DNA from 2 places in the Clostridium paraputrificum AGR2156 genome. Region 2 is predicted to be linked to the other one. Evidence: a T-box and tRNA genes for the amino acid it is inferred to sense, from the RefSeq annotation. Region 2 holds a T-box; the other holds one or more tRNA genes.
What was found. A T-box is a leader RNA that pairs with one kind of tRNA and senses whether it is charged. The one in region 2 lies ahead of serS (serine--tRNA ligase), so its partner is inferred to be a tRNA-Ser.
Positions count from the first base shown of each region.

Region 1: it has a tRNA-Ser gene. The T-box ahead of serS (serine--tRNA ligase) is inferred to sense a tRNA for this amino acid. The anticodon was not compared.

Region 1 covers NZ_AUJC01000016.1:17,967-32,014, reverse strand. Annotated here, with positions in the region: gene G594_RS19020 (sigma-70 family RNA polymerase sigma factor) at 1-140, shown strand, start outside; gene G594_RS19015 (hypothetical protein) at 589-918, shown strand; gene G594_RS0113775 (hypothetical protein) at 1,154-1,588, shown strand; gene G594_RS20165 (hypothetical protein) at 1,702-1,863, shown strand; gene G594_RS0113765 (DUF3741 domain-containing protein) at 1,988-2,809, shown strand; gene G594_RS19010 (hypothetical protein) at 3,123-3,680, shown strand; gene G594_RS0113755 (hypothetical protein) at 3,677-3,970, shown strand; gene G594_RS19005 (protein-export chaperone SecB) at 3,987-4,409, shown strand; gene G594_RS0113745 (HlyC/CorC family transporter) at 4,737-5,987, shown strand; gene G594_RS0113740 (nucleoside deaminase) at 6,041-6,502, shown strand; gene lgt (prolipoprotein diacylglyceryl transferase) at 6,506-7,273, shown strand; tRNA gene G594_RS0113730 (tRNA-Ser) at 7,414-7,503, shown strand; RNA gene ffs (signal recognition particle sRNA large type) at 7,507-7,770, shown strand; gene G594_RS0113720 (dihydrofolate reductase) at 7,923-8,414, opposite strand; gene G594_RS0113715 (thymidylate synthase) at 8,414-9,205, opposite strand; gene dnaX (DNA polymerase III subunit gamma/tau) at 9,330-10,967, shown strand; gene G594_RS0113705 (YbaB/EbfC family nucleoid-associated protein) at 11,034-11,378, shown strand; gene recR (recombination mediator RecR) at 11,446-12,042, shown strand; gene G594_RS0113695 (DUF2508 family protein) at 12,253-12,531, shown strand; gene G594_RS0113690 (pro-sigmaK processing inhibitor BofA family protein) at 12,551-12,826, shown strand; gene G594_RS0113685 (ABC transporter ATP-binding protein) at 13,209-14,048, shown strand, end outside.
Region 2 covers NZ_AUJC01000009.1:190,572-196,632, reverse strand. Annotated here, with positions in the region: partial or broken rRNA gene G594_RS0111090 (23S ribosomal RNA) at 1-11, shown strand, start outside; rRNA gene rrf (5S ribosomal RNA) at 112-228, shown strand; tRNA gene G594_RS0111080 (tRNA-Ile) at 236-312, shown strand; tRNA gene G594_RS0111075 (tRNA-Ala) at 317-392, shown strand; gene G594_RS0111070 (HD domain-containing protein) at 613-1,113, shown strand; gene G594_RS0111065 (transcription repressor NadR) at 1,129-1,641, shown strand; gene G594_RS0111060 (NAD(P)/FAD-dependent oxidoreductase) at 1,661-3,055, shown strand; gene G594_RS0111055 (DUF1667 domain-containing protein) at 3,065-3,295, shown strand; T-box leader at 3,354-3,546, shown strand; gene serS (serine--tRNA ligase) at 3,605-4,882, shown strand; tRNA gene G594_RS0111045 (tRNA-Ser) at 5,100-5,190, shown strand; gene G594_RS0111040 (HAD-IIB family hydrolase) at 5,229-6,038, opposite strand.

The sequences.
Region 1 (14,048 bases), on a different contig from region 2:
TATTTAATATTACAAAGGATAAGGCAAAGAGTATAGAGGATATGGCAATGAGAAGATTAAGGAATAGTATGTGGGCCAAAAAGAATAGGAGAGAGTTTGCAGAGCTTGGATATATAGATGGATTGTATTTAGGGATATAGAGTATTCGGAGTTTTCAGAGTCCCTAAAAAGGAATGTATTTAACTTTTTGAACACCCTAAAAGGTGATTGCGAGACCTTAAAAAGAAGGTATCTTACTTTATAGATAATGATATCAAATGATAGCGTTGAAAAATATATGCTAAGAAATGCTAAGGTTAAAACTTAGAAAAACTTAGCAATTCATCATATATAAAAGCTAACAAATGCTAACATTGAAAACTATATATATAATTTAAAAGTTAGGTTTTGTAAGGTTAGCGACTAAAAGTAGGTAACCTATTTTATGTTAAGAAATGTTAAGGTTAATACATGAAGAAGTTCACCAATATTATTGGGAAAGCTATATGATCCATTCTCCACAGGTGGGGAATATATATCCTCTTAATTTATGATTGAATTAATGAGCTTGTCAAAACTAGACAAAGTATAAATAAGGTGGTGTATATCATGGAATCATTAATTAATATAAGCAAAAAGTCGATATATATGAGAGAAAGGTTATATGATAAAGCATTAGAGTGTCTTAATAATGCTGATATAAGTGTCAGCTTTGAGGATTTAGGCTTTATTCAATGTAATGCTACTACTGGTAGAAAGATAACCAGACCTATATTTGCAAAGGTAAATCTATATACAGTATTCAAATTTTATGTCAATTTAGATATAGTATTTAGAGATGATAGTAAAAGGTATTATAGTTTAGAAGAGGCAGAGCAAAAGATAATTGATTATTACCAGGAGAATAATGTTGATTATAAAATTGAGTTGTTGCATTAAGACATCTATAGAAATATAGGTGTCTTTTTATTAATAGTTAAAAAGATATTTATGGATAGATACATTTATAATGTACCAGTTAAGCTGTTATCTGATAAATATAATGTGTCTATATCATCAGTATATAGAATTTTAGATAAAGCTAGAGAGGTGTTTGAAAAGGAAATATGATTTACAATTATTGATACTGTATAATAAAGGAAGAGTGATATTGTAAAATGTGGGAGGGATAATAGTGAGGAACAATAAAACATTTAATGAAATACATAATGAATTTAGGAACTATAAAGAAAATGATAATGAAGCAAGAAAGATTAAAGAAATATATGAAAGAGTTGAAATGGAGTATAGAGAAAATAAAGAGCTCAATATAATGCTAGAGAAGGCTATGGTAAAAAGGCACCTAGATGAGTATATGCCCTGGACATTAAATTATTACTTTCAGATTATGATAATAGTTTTTACAGTATTTATTACTGGGGTTTGGGGAATAAAAGATATATTTAAAGATAATATCTTACTGATGCTATTTGGTTTAGTATTAACTCTAGCATTTATATTTTTTTTCATGTTATTAGATAAGAAATCTATAAATAAAGAGAACAGCAAGCATATATATTATAGTATTTGTTTAGATATTTTAAATAAATTAGAACAAGAGTATGTGTAATATATAGGGCATGGGTGATTTGCCTATACCTTATTTTAATGCTGATGGAAAAACTACCTTGGATGTAAGTGAGATGTAGCTTATGCTTAAAGCTAAGAATATAAAAAATAAAAGTGAATCTAGAGAAATATAAGAAACTATTAGATAAAGAAACAGATTTTATTGATAGGTATGTTAATGATATATCAGTTGAACTATTAGTAGATAAATATAGAATATCTAGAAATGTAATATATAAAATGTTGAAAAGCGGTTTAGATGTATTTGAAAATTAAAAATAAGTTTAAAAAATTTTTTTATAATTGACATAAAAAAGAATTGGATAATATAAAGAATTGTGAAAATATCTCGATATCACTATTAATGTAAATTGAACATTTATTAAAGGAGTGAAGATTAGTGAATATTTTTACAGTAAAGGGAGAGGAAAAAAGTTCATATAAAATAAGCAGAGAAAAATATGAAGAAGTGACTAAAAAAGATAAAGTATATTTTAGAGATGATGGAAAGCACTATGCATTGTGTCCTGCGTGTTTGAATCCAATATATCTAGTTAATATTTATAATAATGAAGAACATGAAAAAGGAACGCGTAGACAAACACAGCACGGTAGACATATTCCTAAAAGCTTTGCTGGGTTAGCTGAATATAATAAACAAGCGTATGATAATTGTCCGTTAGGAAATCCAAAAGCGTTTGGGATTGAAGGTAAAAGAAGAAATAAACAGGAATGTAATGAAATAATTGAAATTATTAATAATAATAAAGATTTATTATTGAAATATATAAGAAATATTACTGGAATTTATTTTTCAAATAGTTTACTTAATAAGTTGTTAGATTATTTTAAAGATGTTAAAGGTGAATATTATGAATATATAAATATATATAATCTTCCATACTCATTTTTATATATGCAAAGAAAAATCAATATATTTGGTCAATGGCTAAAATATAATACAATTGGAGATGAAATAAAAAAGGCAATACAAAAGAAAAGTAAAAGTTACGAAATTAAAAATAATAAAATAACAAAGATACCTGGAACAAAATATGCTCAATTAAGCCTTGCGTTATTTGAACATAAGATTTATAAAGATGGGAAACAATCTATTGAAGTTAGAATATATGAAGAAATTGATAAAAATGAAAGTATTATATTTAAGAAAACAATACTTATTGATATGGGGAGTTTTATTTCAGAAGTAGAAAGAAAATAAAAAATCTAATATATTTAAAATGTATAATTAAACTTGGGCAGAATATATAGTTGTAGTAAAAGTTCTTTTATACAATATATTGAATATAAACCTATATTTGATAAAAAGTTATAAGACTTTATAGAGCTTTATAGGAAGTTATAGTATGTTAAAAAGGGGTAAATCTTACAAAAAAGGTCTTCCCAAAAGTAACGTACTAGTATAGAATAATAGTAAACAAGGGAATTGACATAAGAGAGGACAAGCTATAAAGTGCTTGTTTTTTGTATATATTCTTGTATATATGGAATACTTAAAGATAGGGCTGGTATGAGTGTGTGAAGAATTTAGAGAAAACTTTAAGGGATATCACGTAAATGATAAAGAAAGATGCTTGAAGTTTATTTCTGACAAAAGCTATATTATTATAAGTGATGATAGATGTTGGCTAGGAAAAGGAATGTATTTTTGGGATAATGAAAGTAATGCAATTTACTGGAAAAAGGAAAAGGATAGAAAGAATCCAGGAGTGGAGAATATAATTGTAAATTCCAACATATACATAAATGATGAAATTCTTTTAGACTTAACTGATGAAGATGTTGTTAATGATTTGAATGATTTATGGAAAGCTTATTGTGAGAAGAGTGGAGAAAAGATGAACCAACCTTTAGGACTTAAATTAGATAAATTATTTGATTTTTTTGATGAACTTAATGAACTTAAGGTAATAAAATGTATAGGAGACTATGATATAGATAGAAAAAATATTAATTATTTTATACAAAGAAAGAATTTTAATGGGCCTCAAGTAAGAGGTAGATTAAAAACAATATATTGTATAAAGGATGAAAGTGTGGCAGTAAATAGAAAAGTGAGGTGTATATTATGAGAGCTATGGAAATATTAAAAAAGTGTAAAAATAAAATAGATAATATGACAAAAAGTCAATTTATAATGGCAATGAAGATTAAGGAACTCGATAAAAAGACATATGATGCTAGTAAGTATATAGATGGATGCTTTAGGATTAAGTATCCAAATAACTTTAATACGAGTGTTTGGGAGAAATCAAATGCTGAATTTAAATGGGATTTCTCGTCTAATACAACCAAGGTTAATATTATTAGTAATAATACAGAGGTTAAATCTGCCACAGATTGGTCACCTTTAGCTGCATAATGGGAGTGATTATATAATGAAAAATAGTGTTTTACAATTTGCCAATCCTACACTAACAGAATTAAAGTATAAGGTGAATAAAAATTTTAACTCTGAAGGACCAATAAAATTAAAAATTCGTTTGGAAACAAGAGTTAATAAATGCAATGAGAATAATAGTGCAATTGTAGAAGTGAGATTAAAAGTTTTTAGTAAAAAGGAATTTGAAGAAGCACCATTCTACATCCATGTTTCCATGCAAGGGGAATTTAGATGGGAAAATGATATTGATAATAAAGTATTAGAAAAGCTATTAAAAAGTAATGCACCTTCAATAATATTGTCATATTTAAGACCTTATGTTTCAACATTAACAACAGGGTCTGGGTTTGATCCATTAATATTACCATTATTAGATTTAACTGAAAATGAAGTAATATATGACGAAAGTTTAAAATAATAACGAAAACCGACAAAAAACCGACAATTAGTAATTATTTTTAAGAATATGTAGTGATTTGTAGATTTATACCTATCCTTATAAAGCAAATTATATGGAGCTTTATGAGGATTCTTTAATAGATAAAATTATATTTTAATATATACAGGTACTCCTACTGGGGATACCAAGTACTCAAGAAAATCTTGAGTACTTTTTTTATAAATTAGATTTGTACATGATATTAATATTAGAATTTCTAGGCATAATAGTTAATATAAAAAATAGAAATATTATGATATAATAAATATTAAAATATATTTAGGAGAATTAGGAGAGTGATTATAGTTGGACTCTAGTTACACGTTTGAGATAATTCTATTAGTTATAATGATTATATTATCAGGATTTTTCTCGATGTCAGAGACAGCACTTATGTCTTTAAGTAAGATAAGAATTAGGCATATGGTAGATGAAAATGTAAAAGGCGCAAAGCTTGTGGAAAATTTAATTGAAGACCCAAACAAGCTTCTGGGAGCAATACTTATAGGAAACAATATAGTTAATATAGGAGCATCATCATTAGCTACTTCATTAGCTTTAAAGTTATTTGGAGGTAGTGATAAGGCTGTTACTGTAGTAACCTTAGTTATGACTATATTAATACTTATATTTGGTGAAATAACACCTAAATCAATTGCAAAACAAAAGTCAGAAAACGTATCATTATTTGTTAGTAAGCCTATTAAACTAGTGGTATCTGTTTTTAGACCGCTTGTTAGTGTATTTACTGGAATCTCATCTATATTTATTAGGCTTCTTGGAGGAAATCCTAAAGCGTCTGAGCCATTTATAACGCAGGAAGAATTAAAGACAATGGTTGGTGTAAGCGAAGAAGAAGGCGTTCTTGAAGATGTAGAAAAAGAAATGATATTTAATGTTTTTGATTTTGCAGATATGCAAGTTGAAGATATAATGGTTCAAAGAGTTGATATAACTGCTATAGATGTTGAATCAACATATAAAGAAGTTTTGGAAATAATAAAAATGGAACAATTTTCTAGAATTCCTGTTTATAAGGAAACTATTGATAATATTATAGGAATACTTAATGTTAAAGATTTGATAATAGCAGATATAAATGAAGAAGATTTTAAGGTTACAGATTATACAAGAGAGCCTTTCTATACATTTGAATTTAAGAAAATAACAGAAGTATTTAAGGAAATGAAAAAGAGTAAAAACCACATGTCTATAGTTTTAGATGAGTATGGTGGAACTGTTGGAATAATAACTATCGAAGATTTAATTGAAGAAATAGTTGGTGAAATAGAAGACGAGTATGACGATGAAGATGAAATGATTGAGGTAGTAAAAGAAGACGAATATATAGTAGACGGAAGTGCTAGACTTAATGATATAAGTGATCTTATAGGAGTAAGTATGGAGTCTGAGGAGTTAGATTCTGTAGGTGGATTAGTAATAGGAGAACTTGGAAGAATACCTGAAGAAAAAGAAGAGGTTCTTATTAATAACATCAGATTCGTTGTGGAAGAAGTAGATAAAAATAGGATTAAGAAAGTTAGAATATTTACTTAATGTATAGAGGAGGTTATTTAACTTCCTCTATAGTTATATAGGAGAAATAGTTTATGGACTTTATGAAGTATGCTTTAATAGAAGCTGAAAAGGCTATGGAGGCAGAAGAGATACCAGTTGGTGCTATAGTTGTGAAAGATGGCATTATTATAGGAAGAGGTTATAATCAAAAAGAAAAAAAGAGTAATCCTACTGAACATGCTGAGATTATAGCAATAAGAGAGGCTTGCAGTAACATTGGAGATTGGAGATTAAATGGATGTGAAATGTATGTTACATTAGAACCTTGTCCAATGTGTGCAGGAGCTATTTTGCAAAGTAGAATATCAAGGTTATATATAGGTACATTTAATAAAGATATGGGTGCTTGTGGTTCTGTAGTTAATTTAGTAGACAATAGAAGGTTAAATTCCTTTGTTAATGTTATATGGACTTATGATGAACGATGTAGTGATATATTAAAAAATTTTTTTCATTTAAAGAGGAATGGAATTTTACAGAAGAGGAGATTATAGTTTATGAACAACCCAATTGCATTTGAGTTATTTGGATTAGAAGTAAGGTGGTATGGATTATTAATAGGATTAGGAGTAATGGTTGCTTTAGCATTAGCTTATTTTAACTGTAAAAAGAAAAATTTAAGTTTTGATTTATTAACAGATGGATTTTTAATTGCATTTCCTTGTGCAATTATTGGAGCAAGATTATATTATGTAGCTTTTGAATTTGATAGGTATAGAAACAATCTTATAGATATATTTAATATAAGACAAGGTGGCTTGGCTATTCATGGTGGACTTATAGGAGCTTTTTTAGCTGCATATATTTTTGCAAAAGTGAAGAAGATAAATTTATTAGAGTATATGGATGTTGTAGCTCCATCTTTAATTTTAGCTCAAGCTATAGGAAGATGGGGAAATTTCATGAATTCAGAAGCTCATGGTGGCTCTGTATCTGCTGAATTTATAAGTCGTTTTCCTAAGTTTATACAAGATGGAATGTATATAAGAGGAAATTATTATCATCCAACTTTCTTATATGAATCAATATGGAATTTATTAGTTTGCGGAATTTTAATATTTATTTTGTATAAGAAAAAAGAAGGAACCGATGGAATTGTTATTTCTAGTTATATAGGATTGTATTCTTTAGGAAGATTCTTTATTGAAGGATTAAGAACAGATAGCTTAATGTTCTTTGGATTAAGAATAGCTCAGATAGTAAGTATATTAGGAATAGTTATAAGTATATTTTTATTAGTATATATTTATAGAAAGAAGAAGTAAAATTGAGGACTGTAGCAAATTGCATAGTATATTCAATTTGTGAATAATTCTTTTATAAAATTTTAAGGAAGAAATATTCTATTGAATTAGAATTATATCTATGATATTATAAGGAAGTATTAAAAACAATAGTATATCTTGGAGAGATGTCCGAGTGGTCGAAGGAGCACGCCTGGAACGCGTGTATAGGGGAAACTCTATCGTGGGTTCAAATCCCACTCTCTCCGCCAATGCCGTGCTAGATGGGGAGTTAGCGGTGCCTTGTAACCTGCAATCCGCTATAGCAGGATTGAATTCCCTAGGGAGGCTATAATGAGTATGGTCTGCCCTATGTAAGTGGTGTTGATAGTCGGGTCCCACGCAATGGAACCCATGAACCTCGTCAGGTCCGGAAGGAAGCAGCGATAAGTGGTCACTTTCGTGTGCCGTGGATTAATCTGGCTTGAGCTAACTGCATAGGTAACGCGTATGATTTATAATCGAACTAGGGTGCACGGTTTTATTATGTACACCTTTCTTAAAATAAAGGAAAGGCTTTTTTTATGATATACAAGAAATATTTAGGTTACTCTTCAATAGGATTAACAATATAGGACAATAGGATAAGAAAGAGAGGGAATTTAAGCTTTGTTTAAAATCCCTCTTTTTCTTATTGTCTATCTAAATTAATATATTCAAATTCTATTCCGTTTTTAGGATCTTTCTTTTCACCAGAAGAATAGGTGATTTTCCACTTACTAAAGTCTATATCAGGGAAATAAGTATCTCCTGAAAAACTTCTTTTAATTTTTGTAAGATATAACTTGCTACAATAAGGAAAAGTTGTATTGTATATTTCTCCTCCACCAATTACGAAGGCATTTTCACTATTATTTGCATATTCATTTATAACATCTTGAATATTATGTACTATTTCAACTTGATTAGAATCAACTTTATAATTTTCATCTCTAGTTATAACTATATGTTTTCTACCAGGAAGAACTCCAGGTAATGATTCAAAGGTTTTTCTACCCATTATTAGGGTATTATCCATGGTTATTTCTTTAAATCTTTTTAAGTCTTCAGATAAATGCCATAGTAGTTTGTTGTCTCCACCTATTAAGTTGTTTTCTGCTATAGCAACAATAATTGAAAGCATTAAACAGACACCTCCATTTTAATTGCAGGATGATATTCATAGTCTATTAATTTAATATCATCAATTGTAAATTCATAAAAGTCTTTTATTTCAGGGTTTAACCATAATTTAGGAGCAGAATATGCATCATTTGCTCTAGTAATTTGTACTTCTATACCCTCAATTTGGTTTTCGTATATATGAGCATTATTAATTACATGAGTAAATAAGCCAGGCTTTAATCCTGTAACTTGTGCTAGCATATGAGTTAGAACTGAAAATTGAGCACTGTTAAAAGGAACTCCTAAAGGCATATCACCGGATCTTTGAATTAACATACAGTTTAGGTGACCGTCAGTAACATCCCACATAGTTAAGAAACAGCAAGGAGCAAGGCTCATCTCAGGAAGGTCTTCCCAGTTCCAAAGATTCAACATCATTCTTCTATCTTGAGGATTGTTCTTTAATGCTTCTATTAGATTATCTATTTGGTGAAATTTTTTTACTTGGTATCCATAGGCTTTACCGATAGTACCATCTTCACCTTCCCATTCATTCCAAATCTTAACGTTCATTTGTCTTAAATCTTCAACTACATTAGATTGCTTTTGATAAATCCAAAGCATTTCTTTAACGGCTGTTTTAAAAGCAACAAACTTAGTTGTTAGGATAGGAAACTCTTTTTGAAGATTAAATTGCATTATTTGATGTGGCAACTTATACGTAGGCATTCCAGTTCTATTATTATCATAATACCCATTATCTAGAATGTCTTTTACTATAGATAAATATTTTTCATCGTAAAGACTCATAATTAACCTCCCTAAAAATAGTATCTAAACTATTTTAACATATTAAATAATTATTTACTAATATGTTCTGCAGTAGTGTATAATAAGAAATGTAGGATTTAACAAGAGTAGAGAGGTGAAGACCTTGGCATATACAGCCTTATATAGAGAATGGAGACCTAAAAATTTTGAAGATGTAGTAGGTCAAGAACACATAACAACTACATTAAAAAATCAAATACAAAATGATAGAATTGCTCATGCTTATCTTTTTTGTGGAACTAGAGGAACAGGAAAAACTTCTACTGCAAAAGTTATGGCAAAGGCTTTAAATTGTCTTAATCCTGTGAATGGAGAACCTTGCAATGAATGTGAAATGTGCAAGAAGATAAATGAGGGATTAGCGATAGATGTCACAGAATTAGATGCTGCTTCTAATAATGGAGTAGATAAGATTAGAGATATAATTGATGATGCGAAATATCCTCCACAAGAAGCTAGATTTAAAGTATATATAATGGACGAGGTTCATATGTTATCTATGGGAGCAGTAAATGCTTTCCTAAAAACACTAGAAGAACCACCAGCTAACGTAATATTTATTTTGGCAACTACTGACCCTCAAAAGTTACCTATAACTATACTTTCTAGATGTCAAAGATTTGACTTTAAGAGAATTAGTAAGTCAGATATTTCAGATAGATTAAGAAAAATAGTAGGTGCTCAGGGAGTTTTAGCAGATGAAAAAAGTTTGGAGCTTATTTCCAGAGTTTCTGATGGTGCTATGAGAGATGCATTAAGTATATTGGATCAAGCAATTGCAATGGGGGATGGTTCTGTTAATTACGATAGCGTAGTTGGAATGCTTGGATTAGTAACTAATGAATACTTGTTTAATATAACTTCAGCAATAATAGAAAGAAACATACAAAAAGCAATGAACATTATTGAAGAAGTAGTTTATGCAGGTAAGGATATAAATTTATTTATTAAGGATTTAACAGGACATTTTAGAAATTTATTAATGGCAAAAGTAACTAATAATCCTGAAGAAGTGTTAGATATGTCTATGGAAAATATAAATCTTATAAAAGAGCAAGGCTCTAGAATAAGAGTAGAAGAAATAATGAGAGATATTAGAATACTTCAAGAGGCAGAGGGTAATGCTAAGATTAGTAAACAAGCAAGACTATATTTAGAATTAGCTACAATAAAAATGTGTAAAATTGAATATGATACATCTAGTGAAGTAATTCTTGCTAGAATAAATAGATTAGAAGAAGTAATAAAGAGTGGAAAGATACAAGTGGCTCAAGCACAACAAGGTAGCAATCAGGATGATGAAGTATCTAATGTGCAAAAAAGAGTTGCAACACAAGATGTAATTAACAAAGAACAAGCAGTAACAGAAACTCCTGTTATTGAAGTGAATACTAATGCAACAACGTCTATTGGAGATATACAAAGAGCATGGCATGATATATTAGAAGCTTTAAAAGCTAGAAGAGCTATGGTTATATATGCCTCATTAATGACAGGAAGACCTGTAGCCTGTAATAATGGGATTGTTTTAATAAAATATGAAGAAGAGTATGCATTTAATAAAATAAGGTTAGAAAAACCTGATAACATAAAGGTTATTAATGAAGTAGTTTCAGAAGTAATGAGAGAGAGATTAAAGGTTAGATTTACTGTTGAAACTAAAGAAGAAGCAGAAAGAAACCCTGAAGAAGTTCTTTTACAGGCATTAGGAGAATCTGCATTAGAAATAATAGATGAATAAAAGATAGAATTGAATTAAAAAATACTATATAATATAAAATATATATTTTGTAAGGAGGAATTGATTATGGCAAGAGGTGGATTTCCAGGTGGCTTCGGCGGAGGAAATATTAATAACTTAATGAAGCAAGCTCAAGCAATGCAAAAGCAAATGGAAGAAATGCAAAAAGAAGTTGAAGCTGCTGAATTTGAAGCTTCAGTTGGTGGAGGAGCTATTTCAGTTCGTGTAAATGGAAAGAAAGAAGTTTTAGGAATTAACATAAAACCAGAAGTAGTAGATCCAGATGATGTGGAAATGTTAGAAGATTTAGTACTTAGTGCTGTAAATGAAGCTTTAAGAAAAGCTGATGAAGAAACAGCTAATAAGATGGGTAAATTAACAGGTGGTTTAAAGATGCCTGGTTTATTCTAGGAAATTATTTAAGGCATACAGGTATAAATTATTCCTGTATGCCTTTTTACTGAAAGGAATGAGAGAGATGGATTTTTATCCAGTAGCTATAGAAAAACTAATAGAAGAATTTGCAAAGTTACCCAGTATAGGACAAAAGACAGCTCAAAGACTAGCTCTACATGTATTAAATTTACCTGAAGATGAGGTTAAAGAATTTGCAGGAGCGTTAGTTAAGGCGAGAGGAACTATAAAATACTGTTCGGTTTGTGGGAACTTTACTGATAGTGACCCATGTGCAATATGTTCAAATCCTAATAGAGATAAGGGCGTAATTTGTGTAGTAGAGCAACCTAAAGATATTATGACCATGGAAAAGGTAAAGGAATTTAATGGGCTTTATCACGTTCTGCACGGAAATATTTCTCCTATGCAAGGAAGAGGTCCACAAGATATTAGAATAAGAGAATTAGTATCTAGAATGAGAGAAGACATAAAAGAAGTTATAGTTGCAACTAATCCCAATATTGAGGGAGAGGCAACAGCTATGTACATATCTAAGATCTTAAAACCTCTAGATGTTAAGGTAACAAGAATTGCAGCTGGAATTCCAGTAGGTGGAGATTTAGAGTATGCAGATGAAGTAACTCTATCTAAAGCCTTAGAAGGTAGAACTGAAATATAATGTGGAAATAAAAAGGAGGGCCACAATTTACATTGGGCCCCTTAATAGATAGATGGGAGTTTTAGAAGTTTTGTTTGATAATGAGTGAAAAGCTTCTTATAGAATTAATATATGGGATATAGTGAAATGTGTTCCAAATTTTTTTGAGTACTTGTATACTACCTCTAAAAAATGGAAATAATCTAGATAAATAAGTTTGGAGGGGTAGTTGTGAATAAAAAGAATATAATTCAATATATTACAGGTATTAAGGAAAATGAAAATGAAGGATTAGATATTGTAGATGCAATTGAAGATGCCAAGGCAGAACTTGAAGCAGCAAGAAGCACATTCGATAATGTACAGGACTCAAAATTAATTGAACTTGCTATCTATGCTGAAGAAGTTGCATTAAAAAGATATGAATATTTGCTTTCTTTGGCGAAAGAAAGAGATATTAGAGTAAGTAATGAATATATATTAGATAGGTGCATAAGAATGGCAGAGTAAAGTAAATGGGGGGATTTTAATGGAAGAATTAACACAGTTAGTAACTATGAATCCAATAATATTTGGTATAGTAGGGCTAGTTATATTATTTATTATTTTAAAGTTATTTAAGTGGCCTTTAAAGATGCTTCTTAATGGTGTATTTGGTGTTATTTTATTATACTTAGTTAATTTTATAGGTGGACAAGTTGGATATCCAAATCTTATTGGAGTCAACTGGATAACAGCTCTTGTAGCAGGATTTTTAGGAATACCAGGGGTAGCTGTTTTAGTAATATTTAAATTGTTTATGTAGTTTTGAGCTCACTTAATAGGTGAGCTTTTTTATTCTTTAGAAAATTATAGATTCAATTAAGTTGTGGGTAGCTTCAACAATTTAGTAATACATTAGTTCATTTCTTCATAAAGAATAAAAAAATAAAATATATGCCCTTGCAAGATTTTCCTCAGGCAAGCTTCGGAAACTCTAATGAGTAAGTTCTATTTACCAAATTTAAATTTGGAATATCACGTATGCAGATGGGCGAAAAAAATCGACGGCTCCACAGTCGCCTTGGCGATTTTTTATATAAATAATATAATTTAAGAATATGTTAAGAAAAAACTAAGGTTTTAGATTGTTTATTTTTAAGTATTGTTGTTTATCATTAGGATATAGAATTTTAGGAGGAGAACATATGAAAGTTTTAGAAGTAAAAGGGGTAAAGAAAAAACTTGGCAAAAGAGAAATTATTAAAGGTTTAGATTTATCTGTAAATGAAGGAGAAATTTTTGGTTTCTTAGGACCAAACGGTGCAGGTAAAACAACAACTATAAGAATGCTTGTTGGATTAATATCTCCAAATGAAGGGGAAATAGTAGTATGTGGTAAAAGTGTTTTATCAGAAAAAGAGCAAGCGCTTAAAAATGTTGGTGCAGTTGTAGAAAATCCGGAACTTTATAAATATCTTTCTGGTAGAGAAAATCTTATGCAAATAGCAAGGATAAGAAAAGTATCTAAAGAAGAAGTAGAAGAATTAATAGATTTAGTTGGTCTTAAAGATAGAATAGATGATAAAGTAAGAAAGTATTCTTTAGGAATGAAACAAAGACTTGGATTAGCTACTGCATTAATAGGAAATCCTAAGTTATTGATTTTAGATGAGCCTACAAACGGGTTAGACCCTTCAGGAATTATAGATTTTAGAGATGTTGTAAAGAAGGCAGCAAGAGAAAGAGGAATGGCTGTATTTATTTCTTCCCATATATTAAGTGAGGTTCAAAATCTTTGTGATAGAGTTGCATTTATAAATAATGGAGTTATTAAGTCTGTAGAAGATATTCATGATAATAGCATGGAAACTGAATTGGATAGTCTAACATTAGTTGTTTCAAGCAATAAGGAACAAGCTGTAAAAGTATTGAAAGACATTGGGTTCGTAAATTCATCAACAGTTATAGATGAGGAAATTCATATAATAGTTGAAACAGGAAAAACAACGGAATTATTAAAAGTATTATTAAAGAATAATGTGTTA
Region 2 (6,061 bases):
GGCTTGACCAAGTTAAAGATATTTCAATGATTATGTGCAATTTTCAGAGAACAACTCTGAAAATATGTTGACAAAATAAAATATAGTTTGTATAATTTATTTTGTAATGAATCTGGTGATGATGGCATAGAGGAAACACTCCTTCCCATACCGAACAGGAAAGTTAAGCTCTATAGCGCCGATGGTACTGCATGGGAGACTGTGTGGGAGAGTAGGATGTTGCCAGGTAACAACTGGATCTTTAGCTCAGTTGGTTAGAGCAACCGGCTCATAACCGGTAGGTCCGGGGTTCGAGTCCCTGAAGGTCCACCATTTTGGGGGTATAGCTCAGTTGGGAGAGCACCTGCCTTGCACGCAGGGGGTCAAGAGTTCGAATCTCTTTATCTCCACCATAAAAGGAATTACTAAAAGTAATTCCTTTTTTTTGTATAAAAAAGTATGATGAAAAAATCACTTCTGAATCTACAATTTTCATAAAAGAGCTATTATTTAAGTTTTAATTAAATAATAGTCTTTTTATTTATATATGAAATATTGTGAGAGAATTGATAGTAGATATTGATAGTGATAATATTAATACGTACACAAGTTTAAATGAGAGGTATAATTATTATGTTATATAGAGTAAAACAATTTATATGGGCTATTACGGCACCATTTATACCTATTAATGAAGAGATATTAAATAAATATTTAAATAAAGAAGAAAAAATTTTATTTGATAAGTTATGTACATCAGATAAGCATCACTCTATAAGAGTTTGTAAAGATGCATTAAATATATATTCAAATAAAACTAATATAGATGAAAGGAAACTGGCTAAGATAGCTTTGCTACATGATATAGGAAAGAGTGAGCATAAATTGAATGTAATTGAAAAATCAGCTTTAGTTGTTTTAGATAGGTTTATGAATGGAAAGTTTATTAAATATAGTAATAATAAAAAGGTAGATTTATATTATAATCATCCTAAAAAGTCTATTAATATGTTAAAAAAATCAAATGGAGTATATGATAAAGAATTTTTGGAAGCTATAGAAAAACATCATTATAAAAATATAGGATCTAATATTTATTTAAAAATTATAAAAGAGTGCGATGATAATAATTAAGGTAGGGGGATTTAGATGAATTCTAATGAGAGACGAAAAGACATTATGAAAATGTTACTTAATTTAAGGGAACCAGTTAAAGGAAGTAATTTAGCAAAAAAATATAATGTAACAAGGCAAATAATTGTTAAAGATATAGCTTTATTAAGAGCAAGAGGAGAAAATATTATAGCAACCCCAGATGGATATATGGTAGGTGGAGATAAAGTTAATAAGATTACTGTCATAGTTGCTGTTAATCATAAAGAAGATGACTTAGAGCATGAATTGGGGGCTATAGTAAAGTATGGAGGGGTTGTGGAAGATGTTATTGTAGAACACCCTTTATATGGAGAAATAAAAGGAATGTTAATGATAAAAAATTTAAATGATTTAGAGAGTTTTATAAAAAAATATAATAATAGTAGTGCAAAGATGTTATCTATGTTGACAAATGGAATACATCTACATACTATATCTGCTGATACACAGGATAATATAAATTTAATATTAGATGAACTAAATAAAAGAGGTTTTTTAATTAAGTAGGGTGGAGGAATAATATTTAATGGATTATGATGTATTAATTTTAGGTGGTGGAATATTAGGATGTTCTGTTGCTTATGAAATGTCAAAGTACAATTTGAATATTGCATTAATAGAAAAAGATTATGATATAGTTGATGATATATCCTTTGTGAATACATCAGTAGTTTATGATGGTTCAGAGACATCAAATGAGTTAATGTCATCTCTTGAGAAAAATGGGAGTAAGTTAATCGAAGAGGCATGTTCTAAATTTAATGTTGCCTATAAGAAGGTAGGAGCTTTAAGGATAGTATCTGATGAAAAAGGTATAGATGATTTAATTAATATGTATGATAGAGCTAAAAAAAGAGGTATAGAAAACGTGCATTTAATCGAGAGTTCAGATGTATATGATATAGAACCTAATATAAAGTATGATGTAAAAAAATCATTATACTCAGAAAATGTAGCGATAATAGCCCCTTATGATTTAGCTATAGCATATGGAGAGGTAGCAGCAGATAATGGAGTAAACTTTAGGTTTGAGGAAGAGGTATTAGATATACAGAGCATATCAAAAGGATTTAAGGTAACTACAAATAAAAATAAATTTACATGTAAAGCTGTAATTAATACTATTCCAGATAAGAAATATATGATAGATGGTGAAGAAATTGATAGGCACGAAATAATGAATAACACAACTTATTTAGTAGTAGATGGTGATGATGGGAATTATCTAAATAAAGTCATTATTAATACAATAGATGAAGATAAATTTGTTTTAAATATACCTAATTTATCTAACGGATATATTATTGGAATTAAAAGTTCTCATCAATTAACTGTAGAAGAGGGAATAAAATATGCTAATAAGGTATTTCCAGAGGTTAAAATAAATAATATAAGTAATATATTTAACGAAGAGTGCAATAAAAACTTAATGTATATTGATGATAGTAAAATTGATATGGGTTATATAAGTATAACAGGAACTCACTATGGGAAAATTACAATTGCACCTGCTATAGCTAAAACAATGAGCTATACTATAGCAAATAATATGAAAGCTACTTATAAAAAGAACTTTGTTGATAAGAGAAGAGAAGTATATAGATTTAGGGAAATGAATAAAAGTCAAAGGAATGAAATAATTTCATTAGATAAGAGATACGGAAATATAGTATGTATTTGTAATCAGGTATCTGAGGGAGAAATAGTTGATTGTATAAGAAGGCCATTGGGGGCAAGAACTATAGAAGGAATAAAGAGAAGAACTGGCGCAGGTCTTGGAAGTTGCTATGGTTCATATTGTGATAGAAAAATATTGAATATTTTAGCAAGGGAAATGAATAAAAGGCCTAGTGATATAGTAGAAGATTCAAAGAATTCTCAATTATGGCCTAGTAGAATTAAAGAATTTAAAGGTGTTTAGGGAGATAATATGAAAGAAACATTTACGAGTATAGTAAGGATAAAGGGCGACGAAAAAAATCGTGTTATATCTGTAAAAAGCAATAAAGAAGTTGATAGAAGTGATTTTGTTGAATTTTCTAAGGTACTAAGTAGAATATATGTTGGAAGTTCAACTAAAGCTGGTGATATTATATGCAAAAATATACTTAATACAGGTATAGATATAATTTGTACAAAGAATATAGATAATAATGTTTAGTAAAATATTGACAAGAAACAACGACTTATAATATAGTAATGATATATTATAATTTAATATTAAACCTGTGAAGAGGCTAGTAATAATAATTACAATTTTAGAGAGTCAGTGGATGGTGTAAACTGATATTTAGTTATTATGAATCCACCTTGGAGGGACTGTGATGAGCAGTACGGGAAACCGTTAAATTATTTAAGTGGATAGATTTTTCTATCAATTAGGGTGGCAACGCGGAGTCTTTCGTCCCTTTTCAAGGGATGAATAGACTCTTTTTTATATGTAAATTAATATGTAGGAGGAATTTGATAAATGTTAGAATTAAAATTTGTAAGAGAGAATCCTGAAGTTGTAAAAAAGAATATTCAAAATAAGTTTCAAGATAGTAAGCTTCCATTAGTAGATGAAGTTATAGCTTTAGATATCGAAAATAGAAAGACAAAAACAGAGGCTGATGAATTAAGAGCATCAAGAAATAAGATATCAAAGCAAATTGGTGCTTTAATGGGGCAAGGTAAGAAAGAAGAAGCTGAAGAAATAAAGAAGCAAGTTACAGCTCAATCTGAGCGTTTAGCACAATTAGAAGAAAAAGAATCAGAATTAGATAAGAAGATTACTGATATTATGATGGTTTTACCTAATATAATTGACCCAACTGTTCCAATAGGAAAAGATGATAGCGAAAATGTTGAGTTAGAGATTTTTGGAGATCCAGTTGTACCTGAATTTGAAATTCCATATCATACAGATATAATTGAAAAGTTAAACGGAATAGATTTAGATAGTGCAAGAAAGGTTGCTGGAAATGGATTCTACTACCTTATGGGAAATATAGCTAGACTTCATTCAGCTATTATTTCATATGCAAGAGACTTCATGATAGATAGAGGATTCACATACTGCATACCTCCATTCATGATAAGAAGTAATGTAGTTACTGGAGTAATGAGCTTTGCTGAAATGGATGCAATGATGTATAAAATTGAAGGTGAAGATTTATATTTAATAGGTACAAGTGAACATTCAATGATTGGTAAATACATAGATACAATATTACCAGAGGAATCATTACCTCAAACTTTAACTAGCTATTCACCTTGCTTTAGAAAAGAAAAGGGAGCTCATGGAATAGAAGAAAGAGGTATATATAGAATTCATCAGTTTGAAAAACAAGAAATGATAGTTGTATGTCATCCAGATGAAAGTAAGATGTGGTTTGATAAGTTATGGAAGAATACTGTTGATTTATTTAGAACTTTAGATATACCAGTAAGAACTTTAGAATGTTGTTCAGGAGATCTAGCAGACCTAAAAGTTAAATCTATAGATGTGGAGGCTTGGTCACCAAGACAAAAGAAGTACTTTGAAGTTGGAAGTTGTTCTAACTTAGGAGATGCACAAGCTCGTAGATTAAAGATACGTGTAAATGGTAAGGATGGTAAGTACTTCGCTCATACATTAAATAATACTGTAGTTGCACCACCTAGAATGTTAATAGCATTCTTAGAAAATAATTTAAATGAAGATGGATCAGTAAATATTCCAAAAGCATTACAGCCATATATGGGTGGGATGAGTGTTATAAAGTAATTATTTAGGCTAGTTATCAATTGATGACTAGCTTTCTTTTATTGAATAATAAAATAGGGTATTGATATAAATAATTGAAGTATATTGTGATATGAAAAACATGAAGAGACGTGAGAAATAGAAGAATTTAATCACATTATTTTATATTTTAAATAAAAAAAGTGAAATTTTTATTGACATACTATATAAAAACTTGGTATAATACAATTCGTGATATGGAGAGATGGTCGAGTTGGTTTAAGGCACCGGTCTTGAAAACCGGCGTACCTTCACGGGTACCCAGGGTTCGAATCCCTGTCTCTCCGCCACAAAAAAACTCAACAAATTGTTGAGTTTTTTTTTATTTCTAAATACAGTTGTGAATGAACTTTGCAACAGAGTTATCTGTGTTTTTGCCAATTATTTTAGTTGAAATATCTTTTAGATCTTGTACAGCATTTCCAACAGCATAACATTCGTCAGATATATTAAACATAGGAATATCATTTAAATTATCACCAAAGGTTATTAAATTTTCAAAGTTATATCTATTTTTTATCATGCTAATAGCATTTGCTTTTGAAGACTTTATGTCATATATCTCTAGATTAATTATATCCTTATTATAGGTATCTCTATATTTAACAATATATAAGTCACTAAGTAATTTTAATTTTTCATATAGTGTGATAATTTTATCTTCATAGTCCATGATTGTAAAATATAAAACATCAAAGTTTGGATTTAATTCTCCCTGGATGAAGGTTTTATATTTAGTTGCTTTTCTTGAATTATAAAATTCTAACTGGTAAGGATGTACAAGTTTATCATAATATACGTAAAGGTGATTATTATTAATAGTATAAATAAAAGCATTAATATTAAAAGATTTTATTAGTCGATATACTTCTAATCCTTTTTCCTTTGGTAGAGAAGTGAAGTTTAAATATTTATTATTCTTTATATCATATATTGCTGCACCGTTCATAGTTATTATGGGAAGCTTTATATTAATATCTTTTAGTATATTAACAATAGTGGCTGGAGTTCTTGCGGTTGCAATAGTAAAATTAATACCACTTTCTATTGATTTATTTAATAAAATAGCACTTTCTTTAGATACCTCAGCAGAATTATTCAATAAAGTACCATCTAAGTCTGAAACAAATAAAGTCATACTTTACCTCCTAATATAAGATA